Regions from separate parts of the Alicyclobacillus sp. SO9 genome, predicted to be linked through region 3. Evidence: riboswitches for the same ligand, from Rfam matches in the RefSeq annotation. Region 3 holds a riboswitch; each other region holds the start of a gene.
What was found. Region 3 has a riboswitch for cyclic di-GMP ahead of GI364_RS02070 (hypothetical protein). Riboswitches for the same ligand answer to the same signal wherever they lie in the genome.
Positions count from the first base shown of each region.

Region 1: another riboswitch for cyclic di-GMP. It lies ahead of GI364_RS05545 (FapA family protein); the one in region 3 lies ahead of GI364_RS02070 (hypothetical protein).
Region 2: another riboswitch for cyclic di-GMP. It lies ahead of GI364_RS04225 (bifunctional diguanylate cyclase/phosphodiesterase); the one in region 3 lies ahead of GI364_RS02070 (hypothetical protein).

Region 1 is NZ_CP066339.1:1,243,044-1,248,397, reverse strand. It holds gene GI364_RS05550 (TolB family protein) at 1-893, opposite strand, end outside; gene GI364_RS05545 (FapA family protein) at 982-2,850, opposite strand; cyclic di-GMP riboswitch class I at 2,935-3,025, opposite strand; gene GI364_RS05540 (CLC_0170 family protein) at 3,207-3,431, opposite strand; gene GI364_RS05535 (Ger(x)C family spore germination protein) at 3,447-4,721, opposite strand; gene GI364_RS05530 (GerAB/ArcD/ProY family transporter) at 4,690-5,354, opposite strand, start outside.
Region 2 is NZ_CP066339.1:941,029-946,382, forward strand. It holds gene GI364_RS04220 (GGDEF domain-containing protein) at 1,244-2,188, opposite strand; cyclic di-GMP riboswitch class I at 2,260-2,344, opposite strand; cyclic di-GMP riboswitch class I at 2,598-2,692, shown strand; gene GI364_RS04225 (bifunctional diguanylate cyclase/phosphodiesterase) at 2,660-5,257, shown strand.
Region 3 is NZ_CP066339.1:484,125-489,478, forward strand. It holds gene GI364_RS02060 (glycosyltransferase) at 1-648, shown strand, start outside; gene GI364_RS02065 (hypothetical protein) at 701-2,368, shown strand; cyclic di-GMP riboswitch class I at 2,469-2,555, shown strand; gene GI364_RS02070 (hypothetical protein) at 2,630-5,062, shown strand; gene GI364_RS02075 (sugar phosphate nucleotidyltransferase) at 5,299-5,354, shown strand, end outside.

The DNA.
Region 1 (5,354 bases), 760 kb from region 3:
CATTCAGATTTTTGCAGCATTGTGCCCACTACAATAAATTTCTTGCCGTCCTTTGACAAAACACAAAGTCTGTTCTCGTCCTTCGACCATGCCGCAGTTGGATGGGCAATGAAAGCAACCCATTTGCCATCGTAAGACCATTTCATGGATGTCAGTCCCGTAATTAACATGGAACGGTCGGTTCCAGGCACCGTTTTCGGCAGTGTGAAGAGCAACGTCGGATCATGATTTGCTGCACTTTTCGAAGGTTTTTCACCGACAGAAACTTGATAAACTTTGGCTCGCGTCCAACCGTCAGGAAGCACATGGGCTGGTGCTGAGATGATGAATCCAAGTCCGTTCGGTGCCCAGGCAAAACTCTGTATCCCCGCGGCAACTCTATGCACACTCGACCGGGGTGCAACATTGACAGAACTCAACACACCCTTGTGTGCGAAAGCCAACTGGTGACCCTTCGGTCCCCATTTAAATGTGATTGTGTCAGGAAATAAATAACGCGTCACCATTTGCGTGTGTCCGGTTGCCGCGTTCACTACCTGCAGGTACACAAAATCCTGCTTTCCGTGGGGCCCTTTGGACTTTCCCGTGACAGCAACAAAATGACCGTCTGGGGACCACTTTGGGGAGCTCAAAATGCCTAATTGCAGAACTCTACGTTCGCCGTTTTCATCCCGCAGCCAAAGCTGCCCCTGACGTACGAAGGCAATTTTCCCGCGTACTTGTGCCTGTGCTCGTCCTTCACTGTCTGTAGGTGCCTTATCTGGTTGTATAGATTTCTTGTCTGGTTGCGTAGATTCCTGATTCGCCGCAAAGGAAATCGGATGAATGAGTACGGCAAGCAGCGAACTCACAAACAGTATTCCGCCAAATAGAGAGAGGACCAATCGTCTCATCGTTTGCACCTGCCCTTTGGGTTGTCTTATTACGGTGCCTCTCTCTGCAAATGGATATACGCAACCAGTTGGCGTCTTTGATGGAAGGTTAGTCTTGTCTTTTATCCGTAAATGTGATGTGGGATTCTTGTGTCAGGTTTCGGTTGACATTTCCGCCGACTTCTAACAAAGTGTTGGGGTGTCTCGTTTCCACTTGAATTATTCCGCTTCGAGAAGTGACAGAAGCCCTCGTCTCTGTACCTGAAGGAGAGCCTAGTTCTCTCACGGATATTGCATCAACGGCCTTCAGCCCGCCGCCTCGCGCAAATCCTGCAACATGAATGCTCTTCCCGCTGTCGATATGGCTTGCGTATGTTCCCCGTCCCACAATGGACACCGGTCCTGTAGCATCCACAGTGCTAGAAGTAAGTGCATTGATTTCCACGCTGGCAGCATCTGCGTGCAAGTGTTCTTCAAGGTACTCTTCATAGGCTTGAAGTTGGTTCAGAAGTTGAATTCCCTTTTCCAGCGTAAGCTCCTTTAGTCGAGGTCCAATCCAATCGGTCTGGATTAAACGAATGCAAGGTTCCAAATGCTTTCCAAGACTGTGCTGGCTTGTCTTTGCATACTGCTCCACGAGCGTCGACAGATGCCTCGGTAAAGCAACGTGGTACTTATCCAGTACAGCAGACGGCAAAACTTGTAATTGGGTTGATGCTTCGTTTCCAAGCTTTTCGCGCGCATCGTCCAGAACCCGGCTGACATCTTTCAAATATCGTTCCAGTCGTTCCACGGTTTCCTTAACGACGGTCAGTGTCTGGGATGCCATATCCTTTGCCCAACCGGCATAGACTTTTGTCTTGACACAGTGTCCACCAATCAAAATGCCGTTTTCACCGACTAATACAGAACCATAGACACCGCCTTGCACTTGAATCATGCCTGTAGCCTTGATCAGGCTCCCATCCTCTACGTCGCCGTAAACTTTCACATCTCCGTCAAATACAATCTGTCCATCCTTTGCTGTTAACCGATTCATCTCCACTGTCGGAACAACGTCAATGATTCGGGCGGTAAACACAAGCCGGCCTGCACGAGCCGCTAAAATCGTATTGTCATTGCGAATAACGCCGGGTCCGAGTTCAGGAGGTTTCTGTCTTGGCCTGGGTTTAGGTGAAACTTCGCGTCCAAAAATGTCCGTACCAGTGTGAGGAGGAACAGGAGCATCAACAACGCCAACTGCAGTCCCTGATTGTACCGCCTGCAGTTTCATCCGACGGTGAAGCGGATCTACATAATCCGGGTCTGGGAGTGGAATCTCCCTGAACTCTTCAGGTTTGCTAGGATAGGCTTCCAGTCCCCGCAGCACAACGCGTTCTACGCTGTCTGTGGCTAAAGCAAGTTCTGAAAGTGCGCTTCTGTCAACTTCACCTTTGTACTCACTTTGCTCCAGGATGTTCAACAAGTCAGCCTCGGTGGGTGGAGCAGCCGAAATTTCAACTTCATTCCACTCCAACGATAGTTTATTTTCAGGAGGAGAGTCTTCCGGCTGGTATAAGATGCCCGGTTGTAAATCAATTGACATAATTAACTCCATATTTCCAGATGCAGGAATAAGACGTATTTCACAGTGAGGGTCAATCTGAATTGGCGTGAGTGTGACTTGTTCACTGCCAGACAACTCATATAATCCGGACTCCATTGTAGTTCCATCAATCGTGACAGAAATCCGAGGGTCTTCAGGTATGAACAAAGAAGCTTTCACTCCGTTTTCGTGGGGTGCCGCGACAAAGACCTCGCCGTCCAAAATCGAGACAGTTCCGTCGACAGTTCCGTCAACAGTAAGATGAGTTCGCCGTTGTCTCGCTGCATCAATAACGCCTTGACTTGCAACATTCGCCTCGTCATGAAAAGAAGTTGTTGTCTTCAATCCCGCTTTCTCTTCTTTACTCTTTCTCCCAAATCGTCCTTTTAGCATGTAAGTCACCTTTCCTGGAACCCCGGTTTAGTTGCCCACACCCCTATTTACAAAAAAACCATCCAGTGTCGGATGGTTTCGCAGACGAGCAGCTGGCTGGCTTGGCGATACAAATCGCGGTAGCCCCTTGTAGCTTTGCGTTGCCGACGTTTCCGACGGTTTGCCTTGATTCGATGGCATCATTTTCTAATGTAAAAAATATAATAAATAGTCTAAACTAATTACTCAAAAGCAGATCAGATTGAATACTCTGAAATAAATCTACCACTTTGATTCCACTCATAAATAGGTTACCTTATTGTGGCAAAGTACACAATGACAGATATTTGAACAAACTATAGATAATGAACTGAAGTTTATAGCCACAACATTTGGTGGTACATCCAATTCAGAACGAACAATCCGAGTCCAATAGCGATATTGCCCCACCCAAGCCGCCGTGCCCATATCCGCTCTCTTGCTAATCTCAGGTGCCTGTACAACTGAACTTCAACGAGAGAAAGATACAAACCAGTGAAAAGGAACAAAAATGCAGCCAAGACAGGATAAAGTTGGGTGAAATCAAAGGTTATAAAACTCATGGCGTCCGCCTTTCATTAGACTTTCATGCCGCTGCGATGGGTTTGAAATGTAGCGACCACATTGATATTCAAGTCTGCGTACAGTTTTCTCCAATCCGTTTTGTGGTGAACGTGTTGTCTCCAGTATCCTGGCTCATAGGCTCTGACGTACTCCCCAAATCCAAAAATGTCGGTATGATAAACTTTCGTTTTATCAATAATTTTTTTCATATGGATTTCAGACCAGTTTGCCATTTCATTTTCTAGTCTCGTTCTAAAAACATGATTTTGCAGGTCAACTCTGTTGCGAGATTTTTCTTCCACATTCCCGTCTACATGGACATAGACTGTGACAACCGGTTTCCCCTTAACCATTTTCACTTTAATGCGATGGGCTCTCGCGAAAGAGGTCCAGACAACATAATCTCCTTTTGAACCCATGGGAACCATAATGGTCGTGTGGGTGGAACGAGACCCATCAAGCTGTTCATAGGATGTAACCTCAGATGGATTCAGCGTGTATTTCATTTTGCCGTCGCAAAAAGCGGCAATTCCTGCAACTTTGACTTGCTTCCCTGTCACTTCTAAGTAAGGCAGAATTGGCTCGCGACCCCACATTGTCTCTTTGCTTTCAAAACTACCGAGAAAGTCATGAGGCAGTTTTCCAAGGCGTATGGCACTTTGCATCGTCGACAGCAAGTACAAAGTCGGAACTCGCTCTAAAGGCGGCGCCGTCTTCATCAGTGTGGCTGCTTTGCCTTTACTGACAGTCAGCCACGCTGTGCGGCGAATTTGCGGATTTCTACGCAAATAATCCAGATATGGTTTTGTCCCAATGTCTTTCGCAACTTCCTCGGAAATTGTAATGATGCGCAAGTGTCCCAAAAAAATCCGCTCTCCCAGATGCTGCTGCAGTTCCTGCATGGCGTCTCCAAGTGAGGTACCAGTGGCCTTCACAACCCAGACAGAAGTCGCCGGATTGCTGCCACCTCCACCCCCGCCGTCACCGCCCCCCGGTCCCAATGGAATTCTGCCCGGAACAGCAACTTGTGCCGTCACACTGATTTTTTGTTTCTCTTGTAATTGATTGTATAATTTTGGATCACTCAAGGTTGCCTTACTATCGTGAGCCATGCTGGTTTCATTGTTTGAATCTGCAGATTGTGCCTCGTCAACGGCTAGTCCTAATATGATGGCACGCTGTTCGAGTTCAACCCGGTCCCAGCAGCCAGAGACAAAAGGTGTCGTCAACAGAACCGCGAGAACTGCAACCCATCTATTACTTCTTCGGACGAGACGGCTGAGAAACACGAATCTCCCCCCTTTTTCCACGAAGTACAGCTACCATAAAAAGCATAAATGGGTAGCCGATGGTTAGCACCAGTCCCCACTTACCAACAAATTGAATGATTGGATATAGGTGAAAAATGTCAGGAGGGAACATGGCTAATAAAAACACGACTGGCAAAAGCGTAATTGTCCAAAACTTGTGGTCCTGCAGATGGAATATCTCCTTCAGTACCCATACTGTAAAAAAGTAACTTGAATACAGCGTCGTGAAGACTGCCACTACCCAAACAGAAATAAAGACAGCATCCAACCGTTCGAGGATTTGACCGGGTATCTGCGTTGTTTTTGCCAATTCCAGAGTTGGCCAATATAGCACTTTAGCCCCTTCATAACTAAACACCCCCACACATGCAACCACAATTGCGACATACAAAATTCCGGCAACTGCGGTACCAACGATACTTGCGCGCAGCGCTTTCTGTGGATGACGCATGGCCGGAATGACAATGGTGAGTACAAAACTTGCTTGAAAGAGAGCTGCTACCACCAGTGCACCGTTGGCAAATGTCGTGAAGGAACCTCCAACAAACGGCTGTACATTTACCCAGTTTGCATTTTTCAACGACAGGATGACTATGACAAATCCTGGTGCCA
Region 2 (5,354 bases), 460 kb from region 3:
GTGCCAAAGTCCACGTCTTTTCTTGGATATTTCCACACATTGGGAATTTCGTGTTCCCGTTATAGTATGCCCTCGTATCATGCCTTCATGAGTGTCGTTCCTTTTTCCGTGTCTTGTATCCAACACGTGCTGAAGGTTCCATTTTATGTGATAGAGCAAGATTTTATGGTGGTGTATCTAGTTTCATAGGAGTCATAAATATGGCAGAAGAACTTGTTACTTGCGAGCAGTGCGGAAAAGAGAAGCCACGCTCACAGTTTCGTAAAGTTACTCAACCTCAGATGTATAAAACATGTATTGTAGAACGCAAAGAAAGGCGCAAATTGATTCAGAGGGTGGAGAAGACGAGCACGATCGCTGATGGGGGTGACGCATCCAGCCACGCACTGCATTACGTCTCGATAGCCTTCATCGTGAGATGCTCGATGCTTTGACGAAACGGTTGAAGTGTAATCAATCAATTACAATTGAAAAGGCTTTAGATTTGCTGTTTGCTGATCTATTCACCGTACAGGAACAGGCGTTAATTGCAGGATATACCGGGGTGTTTGAGCGTCCCTCTCTCACCGACGAAGAGGATTTAACATCATAACCGGTCTACTTGGCCGGCTTTATACCCTCTTTCACTTAAAGTGTAGAGCACTCTTAATCCGAGTCAAAAATGTCTCTTGATTTACAATCGTCGAAAAGACTTGAATGTACGAGTGCAGAAATGCATGGTGATCCATGGATCGTCCGTGTCATTTGTACCATACTCCCCATATGTCTCGGTTTTGCTGGCAGAGTGATAGGTTGATGACGATGTGATGAAGGACGAACGATGGAAACACACTCTTCTTGTGATTACCCATTCTACCTCGCTGCGGGCTATAGCGTCCTTCAATCGTTAGGGAAATTATGGAAGGTAAAGGGCGGGCGGCTCTTACGTTGACCGCGAAACGACAGGGATTTATCCATGCCGTTTGTCGTGATGAAAGATAGAGGCACTTAGACCTCGATTTTTCAGCCAGTTTTATGTATTCAAGGTTGGAAGATCAAAAGGGGAAAATCAGACCGAAATACGTGGGATTTCTTCATAACGAGCGATTATCTGCCAACTCCTCATGTATACTCTATTGTGCTGGAATATCCGAAGATTATCTCGGCTTACTCACAGAAGAAACATACGAAGTCAGAAACGTAGGTTGGTGATGAAATCCATTTTCGTTAATGTTCCTCGTGTCCTCGGTTAAAGCATTGGTCTTTAATCCGTAATACTGGGTATTTTACTTTCATAAAGGCGCTTGTCGGCGCATCGAAAACAGGAATCCCAATCACGCCCGTCTATTCCTAACTTTGCGCATCCAACGCTGACGGTGTACGCTTTGTCCTTAAACCACTCAATAACTTTATTGGTCACTTCTCTAGTGTCTAAAGGCTCCGTTTCCAAGGCGAAGACAAATTCATCTCCTCCGAATCGAGCACAGATACCTTGGCTGCCAACGGATGTTTTCAGTAATTGCGCCACATCTTGTAGCACGGAGTCCCCAGCAATATGCCCGTGAGTATCATTGATCTTCTTGAAATAATCTACGTCGAGGACTCCAACGACAAGATTAGCAACATTTCTATTCACCAACTGTTTGAATTTTTCAGTAAAACCTCTACGATTGAGAATCTCAGTCAGACTGTCGTGACGACTGGCGTGCTCAGCGATTCGTCTTAGGGTCAACATCTCAAGAACAAGAGATACATATGTAGAACAAGCAGATACAAGGTCAGTTTCTTCAGAACTGGGCATTCTGCACATTCCAAGAACGATGGCTCCTACCGGTTCCTCTTTTACAGTTAGTGGCCACGCGCTAACATATTCAACGCCAGCCTCTTCCCATACCTTTCTCCAGACGGGAGGACCTTCTGACACGTGGAACCACCTTTGAGAAATGTTATAGGAACTCCCTGAAAACCATTTGCCGTTGGATATGAATTGTGTCAATTCCTCTGCAGTGTAATCTATTCCCCAGGGAGAATAAACTTTGACATGAGGGTCCTCTTCCTCGGGAATGAATTTCTTGCGATAGATCATCATTCCCGCATCCAGCCCAAAGTCGTCGTGTAGAAGCAGTGCGACCTGTGAAAAGAGGATTGTACCACGCTCCACTGAGGCCCAGTGCCGTGATTGTTCAATTAAATCTTTGAGTTGTTGCACCCTTATGTCCCCCTATCAAAAAACACATCCGTCATCATCCGGATGTGCCACTATATCTTCTGTATCTCTATAACGGCAATCCGGCCAGCATGGCTAAATAGCGGTAGCCCCGTGATTTTGTGTCCCAACCTTTCGGCTGGTTTACCTTTTCTTTTTGATCTTTATTCAATCTACCACAATTTTCAAATACACTCAATCAGTTATAGATGCAATGTCAATGGAGTCCAAGTGACAAAACCGGCAGTCCTGTGTAGCGAATCTGATTATTGGGATTTTCTTAATATGACATTGAAAGTTCAATATAATCCGGTGTGGCTACTTGATCCTAATTACTACATTGAGGAAGCTTTGATTGAAGTCCGCTGATATTCTGTTACAATTATCGTCAAATTGTAACAAGTTGCGCCAAATTGATAAACGGCAAAAGTATCGGAAGGTACTGACGCAAAACTATAGGGACTAACTCAGGTAATGTCGTACCTGATATGTCAGCCAGTTGCTCATTTTCAAACTCTGACTCAGTCCGAGAATGGGGAAAAATATCGTTGGATGACAGAGAATATGTCAGACTTGTTCGCTATCGTTGACAAGAACGGCCTTGTGTTGTACGCTTCTCCGTCTCATAAACGTTTATTAGGCATTGATCCCAAGAAGTACATTGGACACTCGTTATGGACTCAAATTCATCCTTGGGATCAGGATAGAGTGCAAAGCCAGTTCGTGGAGATGATTGAACATAAGCAGTCCACCAAAGTAGAGTGTCAATATCTTCGTGCAAGCGGTACCCCGTTATCGGTTGAGGTGATTTGGATTCCCCTAGTCGATGTGAATGAACAGGTGTCTCAAATTGTCGCCATGGCGAGAGATGTTACAAGGAGAACGGAAGCCGAAAAAGAGTTGTCGGTGACTGAGAGATGGCATCGTGCTCTCTTTGATAATCATCCGGATGCTGTAGTATCCGTGGCTCCTGACAGTCGACTTTTGTCATGTAATGTGGCCTGTGAAGTTCTCATAGGGCAGACATATTACGAGATCACGGGTCAATCATTCTACCGCTTTGTAGTTCCGGAATATCACTCTGATATGGATATTCATTTTTCGCGCGTGATGAAGGGTGACACAGTTGACACCGAAATAGAGGTCCTCCATAAAGATGGACATCACATTCCAGTGAGTTTAATTGGTTTGCCGGTCATTGAGGACGGAACGGTTGTAGGAGCATACGGCATTGTAAAAGATATTTCCGAGCGAAAGCAAGGTTTGACACAGATACGCGGGCAATCTCGAATTTCCGAAATGATTGCACTCCAGAAACCCCTAACCCATATCCTTGAAGAAATCACAGCAGTAGTAGAGAATATACTCCCAGGGAAACTCTGTTCTATTTCACTGGTGGACAAGGAACAGCAAACTTTGCAGTGCTGGGCTGGTTCACGTTTGCCCAAGGAATTCGTTAATAATCTGAACGGTATCGAGTTAGGGTCTTGGTGTAATCCAATGACGGCTGCCGCCTATAACAATGAAACGGTCATTGTTGCAGATGTCTTGACCGACAGTAGGTGGGTAGAGTTTCAGGAGAGTGCCCGTGCTTCGAATATTCGAATGTGCTGGTGCAAGCCGATTGTTGACCAAAATGAAACCGTCATCGGAACGATAGACATTTACTCTCGCTCTCCTGAACCCCCAAGTCAGCATGATCTACGTATAATGGGGACGTTTGCTTATCTAGCCAACGTAGCAATCGTAAAGGAAAACGACCGGCGAGAAATCACTCGCTTTCTGTATCACGATCCCTTAACAGGGGTCGCTAATCGAATGCTCTTTGCAAAAACTTTCAATACCGTTTGGGACAGTGCACAGAAGAACGGGAGTGAAATTGGACTCATTGTCCTGGATATGGATGATTTTCAGAAAGTAAATCGACAATTGGGTCATACCTATGCGGATGAATATCTTAAAATTGCTCTTGAACGGGTGGAAGAAACATTGAAGGGGCTTGGCATGATTGCTCGAATCGGTGGCGACGCTTTTGCGGTACTTGTGCCCACGATACAGGGAACGGGAGAACTAAAGATCGTCAGTAAGAAACTCCAAGACACCTTTTCTCGTCCTATTTCTATTGATGGTCGGGAAACGAAAACGACTATCAGTATGGGAGCAGTGATCTATCCTACGCACGGTAGCACGTTAGTTGAGTTGTTAAGAAATGCAGAGACCGCGATGCTTGTGGCAAAAGGAAAAGGGAAGCGGCAATGTACAGTCTTTGATACTTCTATGGACACTGCAATTGAGACACGATCGGCGACTGTAAAAGGCTTGAATAACGCCCTTCAAAATGACGGTTTGCTCTTGCATTATCAGCCCCGCATCAATCTAAGAACAAATAAAGTGACAGGTGTCGAAGCCCTGGTGAGATGGAATCATCCGGACCGTGGGGTACTGTATCCGGCTGAGTTTATTACTATAGCGGAAGAGACAGGACTTATTGTGGAGATTGGACGGTGGGTTCGGCGGGAAGTCTGCCGGCAAATCTCTTCGTGGATGGAAAATGGCCATCAAATTCGCGTCGCCCTGAACATATCTCCGCGTGAACTAGATGAACAGGACTTTACTGAAGACTTTCTACGTGTTGTACGGGAGTATGGAATACCGTCAAGGCTGCTGGAGATCGAAATTACGGAAAGCATACTTTTGAGCAATGAAACTGACGTGCGAGAAAAATTGCATAGGTTACAAGAAGCAGGCTTCTCGGTGAGTCTTGATGACTTTGGGACGGGGTATTCTGCGCTAAGTGTTTTGAAACGCTTTCCATTTGACCATGTGAAGATAGATAAATCGATTATCCACGATGATAAGGAAAATGAGCATCAAAATCGCGGCATTGTAAAGATGATATTACAGTTGCTATCGGAACTCGGTATCAATGCCATTGCTGAAGGCGTCGAGACCATGGACGAGGCAGAAGTTCTAATGAAAAATGGTTGTACTGAAATCCAAGGGTACTTGTACGGAAAACCGGAGCCCGCTAGTGAAAAGACTCATTTGTTTGATAGAAGATTTGTAGATTAGGCGTTGGTGCAAATCCAATAATGTACGACGGGCTCTTTGCAAATGTGTGTTGAAACGTAACAATTGAATCATTTGTACTCTTGGCGTCCAGAATCAA
Region 3 (5,354 bases):
GCCGATGTGCTCAAGGAGATGGGCGCCTGGGACCCATACAATGTGGCAGAAGACGCCGATTTAGGTATTCGAATGCACAAGCACGGTTACCGCACAGCCATTGTCAACTCAACGACATTTGAAGAAGCTAACGCTGATTTTCTCAACTGGATTCGCCAACGATCGCGGTGGGTCAAAGGATACATGCAAACCTGGTTGGTTCACATGCGTCGTCCAGTGGAACTGCACCGCGCGCTCGGTGTTAAGGGCACAGCCGCTTTTCATATGATTGTGGGCGGCACACCATTTACGTTTTTGCTCAACCCGCTGATGTGGTTTATGACCGTGCTGTGGTTTATTTTTAAGCCTCACTTTATGCATCAGTTGTATGACAACCCAATTTACTATCTGTCTGTTATAAACTTCATGTTCGGGAATTTCGCATTTACCTATGTCAACGTGGTTGGAACCATGCAACGCCAATCCTGGCCCTTGGCGAAATATGCGTTGCTATCGCCGATTTACTGGATTTTCATGTCCATTGCGTCATGGAAAGCTCTTTATCAATTGTTTGTTAAGCCGTCTTACTGGGAAAAGACGATTCATGGGCTGGCGAAGAAAGATGACAAATCTATCACTCAAATACTAACTGTCGGAAGTAATTCCTAACAATGTATACCAGTTGCAGGATGTATACAGGTTGCAGATGGAGCGAATATACATGACGAGTTTATCTCAAACAACTTCATTAGGACCGAATCATGAAAGACACTCGATGCCTTTAATGCAGGAGAGGCAAACCAGAAGTTTGGAAATGCTTGAGCCCTTCATTTTGTCTTTCCTGGCGTTCTTGATGGCTTTGTCTGGTGGCGTTTATCTAGCTTTTGTGCTTCATGTTATCAACTCAGATGCCCTGACTAGAGTACTCAATGCGTATTACACAATTTTTTCACCTAAGTTTCATCTCGCGGCCATGGGATTTGTGTGGAATCCTCTTCCGAGCATCGTGGAATTACCGATAGTTCTGTTTCATCACTGGTTCCCTGCACTGATTACTGATGGTTTTGCTGCGAATCTGATGAGTTCGGTGTCGAGTGCGTTTGGCATGTACTTTTTGAATCGCATTTTGTTTTATGTGGGGATTCCACGGTTCTGGAGGATTGTCTATTCGCTGATTTACGCTCTCAATCCTTTAATATGGTTGTACTCCTCCAACGGCATGTCGGAAGCCATGATGATAGCTACAATGCTGGGCGCACTCCACGGTGCGGTGCGCTACTTGGATGATGGGCGTCACAGCCATCTGATTTCGGCCGGGCTGTGGTTGGCAGCGTGTTTTGGTGCGAGATATGAGGCCGTTCCCTTTGGCGCCCTGGTCGGCCTCGCTCTTTTGCTGGCTTTGTATTTAAAAGGGTATTCCGCATCGCGCATCCAGGCGGATTTGATTGTTGCGGGATTGCCCTTGATTTTCGCTGGATTGGTCTGGGTGTTTTTAAACTGGACGATTATGGGGAATCCACTGTATTTCATGAACTCTGCATATTCTAATGCTTCCCAAATAGGTACGGGAAGCTACAATGATAAACTCATTTTGAGGGACGCCCACCACTTGTTCTACTCGCTGCAGACCGTAGCTCACTTCTCCTTTTTGTTTCCGCCTGCTATTGTTGGACTCGCGGGTGCTTTACTGGTTTTTGCTTTCAGCAAGAAACGTCGCGGTCAAGCACTCTTGTTTGTGGCAGCACTTCTGACCATTCCACTCTTTCAGGTTGTGATGATTTATAAGCATGCGTCCGCAATTTGGTCTCGCTTTTTTATCACGTATATTCCTTTTGGCATCCTTCTCGTGGCATTGCTCATGGTTGTGATTGCAAAGGGACCTTGGCTGGTGCGACATTTTTTGCTGCTCGTTTCAGCAGCCGTACTGCTAGGCGGCAACTACGTTACGTTTCACGAGATACAAACTCCCATCATGGGGAAAGGTGTCACAAAGAATTTTGCTCATGTCGTGGAAGGACTTCCGGCATCCCAGGCGGCTCAGAATAATGGGATGACGCAAGGGAAGATCGTAGCGAACTACATTAATGAACACCCGCATCTAGTCGTGTTGCTGGATACTTTTGACTCCTTTAGCGTCGTACCATTCATCAAGGACCCCAAACAGGTAGTAATTACAAGTGATTTGAATTTTCAAAGTCTTCTCCTGAATCCAAGGGGACGCGTTAGTGATTTTCTAGTTCCAAACCCGGGTGGCGTGGGGGCATTGGATGCCATCAATAGAACGTATCCAGGACTGTGGCAGGGTAAAGTTGCTTGGGCCAAAGAGACGAAACAGTTCTCTGGAAACCTTGGCTACAAACTTTTTTCAATCGGGTCTTCTGCTCCTTAATTGGTACGACAAGATTTGACAATCTAGTAATGTTTCTACTATACTAGACCATAGCTAGAAAAATATTTTTGAAGCTTGTGTGACCAAAATCATAACGATGTTTGGAAAAAGGCAAACCCGGTGAAAGCTGGGGACGCAAAACTACAGGGGCTACGCATCGAGAGATGTATGCCAGCCAGTTGCCCATGCGGAGGCAAGCAAGTGCAGTGTTCCTCACGCGGGGGATATCGCACTTGCTTTTTTTTGGGGGAGGTCTTCGCATTGCGTTATGGCTCGCTTCTGGCGGTAGTGCTTCCTATCGCAATCATTTCAGTAGGCGTTGCGGAAAATGCTACGATCAAAGGGTTGGTTTTTCAGTCTTCATCGTACAGCGGTCACAGAATACTCAAACAAAGAGGCCCGGACAATAGCAACCACATTGACAATGTGCAGACGGGATTTCAGTCGAAGGCACATGGAACGACTAAGGGCCAGTCATCTGCTTTGGTATCCGATTTGAACCTCGAAGGCACATCACAAACGATTTCACTCACATCCTTGACGAAGACAGATATGGCAAATACACAATCGCAGAGTTCTAACGGAGTGCAAGGCGGTCATTCGACGCAAAGTCAACTTCAACAATCCCAACAGCAAGGTTCGACATCCAATTCGACGACTTCAAGCTCATCGGCTTCCGGTCAGTCAACTTCCGGTCAAGCGTCAAGTTCCAATCCTTCCACACCGCTGCCTTACACGGCAAGGCTATCATCAGGAGTGCAGGTTTCTCCTGATAATTTTGGCTTGAATGTGGCTGAGTGGGACAACGGAATGAATGCATCGTCAACCATTCCAGCAATTAGAAAGCTCGGTACAGGGTTGCAGAGATATCCTAATAACGATGCTTGGTCATGGAAACTCAATCGTTCACGAAACGGATCGGACAATTATCGAACATGGAACAGTTTCACGAGTCCATTTTCGATGTTGCGCTGGTCATCAGAGCTGAAGGCGACGGGGAACCAAGGGATCTTCAACATTAACTACGGAATGAACTCCCAGTGGAACGGAGGCCAATCGGTCTCTGACGTTAGGGAATTGACACAGTATATTGTGTCTCACCACATTCCGGTCAGGGCGATGGTAGTTGGAAGTGAAAATTACGCTGGCGGAACAATTAACCTGCGTGCTAACAAGTCTCCTGCTGAATACGCCGATGTTGCAAAGCAAATGGCGATTGCTATTCATCAGATAGACCCAAGCATGAAGGTGGGTGTGAATCTAACTCCAGGCTTGAACGGAAGGATGTCCAGTACAGACTTAAAGTGGAATGAGACAGTTTTAAGAACAGACGCTCCGTATATTCAGTTTGTTACGTTTCACGTATACCCGGTTGATAACGCAGTCAGTCAATCCGGTTTGTTACAAACACTCATGAAAGATGTTCCGGACATCACCTCAGAGGTTCGCAGATTGCTCATTGGAAACACGGGCAAATATGCATCTCACATTCAGGTGTGGTTTACGGAATTTAATTTGTTTTCTCAGCCCCGGCCCAAAACGGTTCAAAATATCGGTGGAACGGCAATGATGGAAAGCATGCTGCTGGCACGAAGCCTTGGTGTTAACGAGGTGGATTGGTGGAGCTTGCACGGTGGAGCTCACGCACTTATGTCAAATGGACAAGTTGCCTCACCTGAAGTTCACCATGCCGTGAGTCAATACGGTACGTTCGCGTTGACTGGCGACGGGCAAGCACCTGAAAAGTCAATGAACTCTTTGTATCCGACTGGACAAGCTTTGTCCGAGTTAACCTCACTGGTGCGAGGCGGAGCACAGCTTGACGCTAAAACCGCAGGCAATCTGCTGGTCGCGAAGATCACACGGGGAAGCAGTGCACACTGGGTTGTTGTGAACACAGGCAATACCAATGAAACCGTGCAAGTGAACGGGGTCGGACATACAGTTGCGGCGCATACTTATACGGTGCTGAGTTCATCTGCAAGCAGCACGTTGCACACGCCGGATAAGGCTGTCGACTTACCCGCTTCGGCCTTGGTGACTTCATCTTCTTTGGCCGTGCAAGCTTCTCATCAGGCACCGCCGGCAACACCCCACATCTCAAGCGTATCTGCCAGCGACATTCACAGCAACGAGGTCTTAACATTGCATGGCAGCGGGTTTGGCAGTTCCAGGGGTTCCGGCTACGTGAGCTTTTCAAACAATAATGTTCACTGGGGGTCTCCACAGAACTTTTACAAACTCAACATCCTAAAGTGGACCAACTCTGAGATTCAGTTCGTGACACCGTCACAGAGCGTACCCCATGGTTCTGTCAATCTGAAACCTGGCAGCTCGGCTTCGGCCACGGTGTTCACCGGAAATCAGGCTTCTTCAAATACTGTGCAGATGCACGTGCAAACTGCACTGCCCGCTCAGCTTTCGACGGCACAGCTCACCCCCGGGAAAACCGTGACGGTAACCGGTAACGGGTTTGGCAGTTCTCAGGGAAATGGTTACGTTCAGGTGTCAGATCAGGGCGTCAACATAGGGTCGCCTTCCAACTTCTATAAGCTGCGGATTGTGAGTTGGACGAACGGTTCTATTACGTTTGTAGTGCCGACACAGCACTTGACGCCTGGTACAGCAGCATCTGTACGTGTCATGGCTGCAAGCGGAATAGAGACAGTCACAATGAACGGTTCAGTGCACTAACAATGGGACGGTGGCAATTCGGTTCCATGTGAACAATGATGTTGGTTTGAAACACAAACTCAAGGGTTTCTGGCTGATCTTTGCCAGAAACCTTTTATCTTAAGGCGATTCTGATATACTGTTGCTAGCATGTCATACCCTTCACACACTACTGCAGTCTTTTAATAGAATTTCCAACTCTGCTATTTGCACCGACCTGCGAATTCTACAGACACCTAGAAAGTGAGTTGTTTTTGATGAAGATTGTTCTTCTCTCCGGCGGCTCGGGTAAGCGCTTATGGCCGATGTCGAA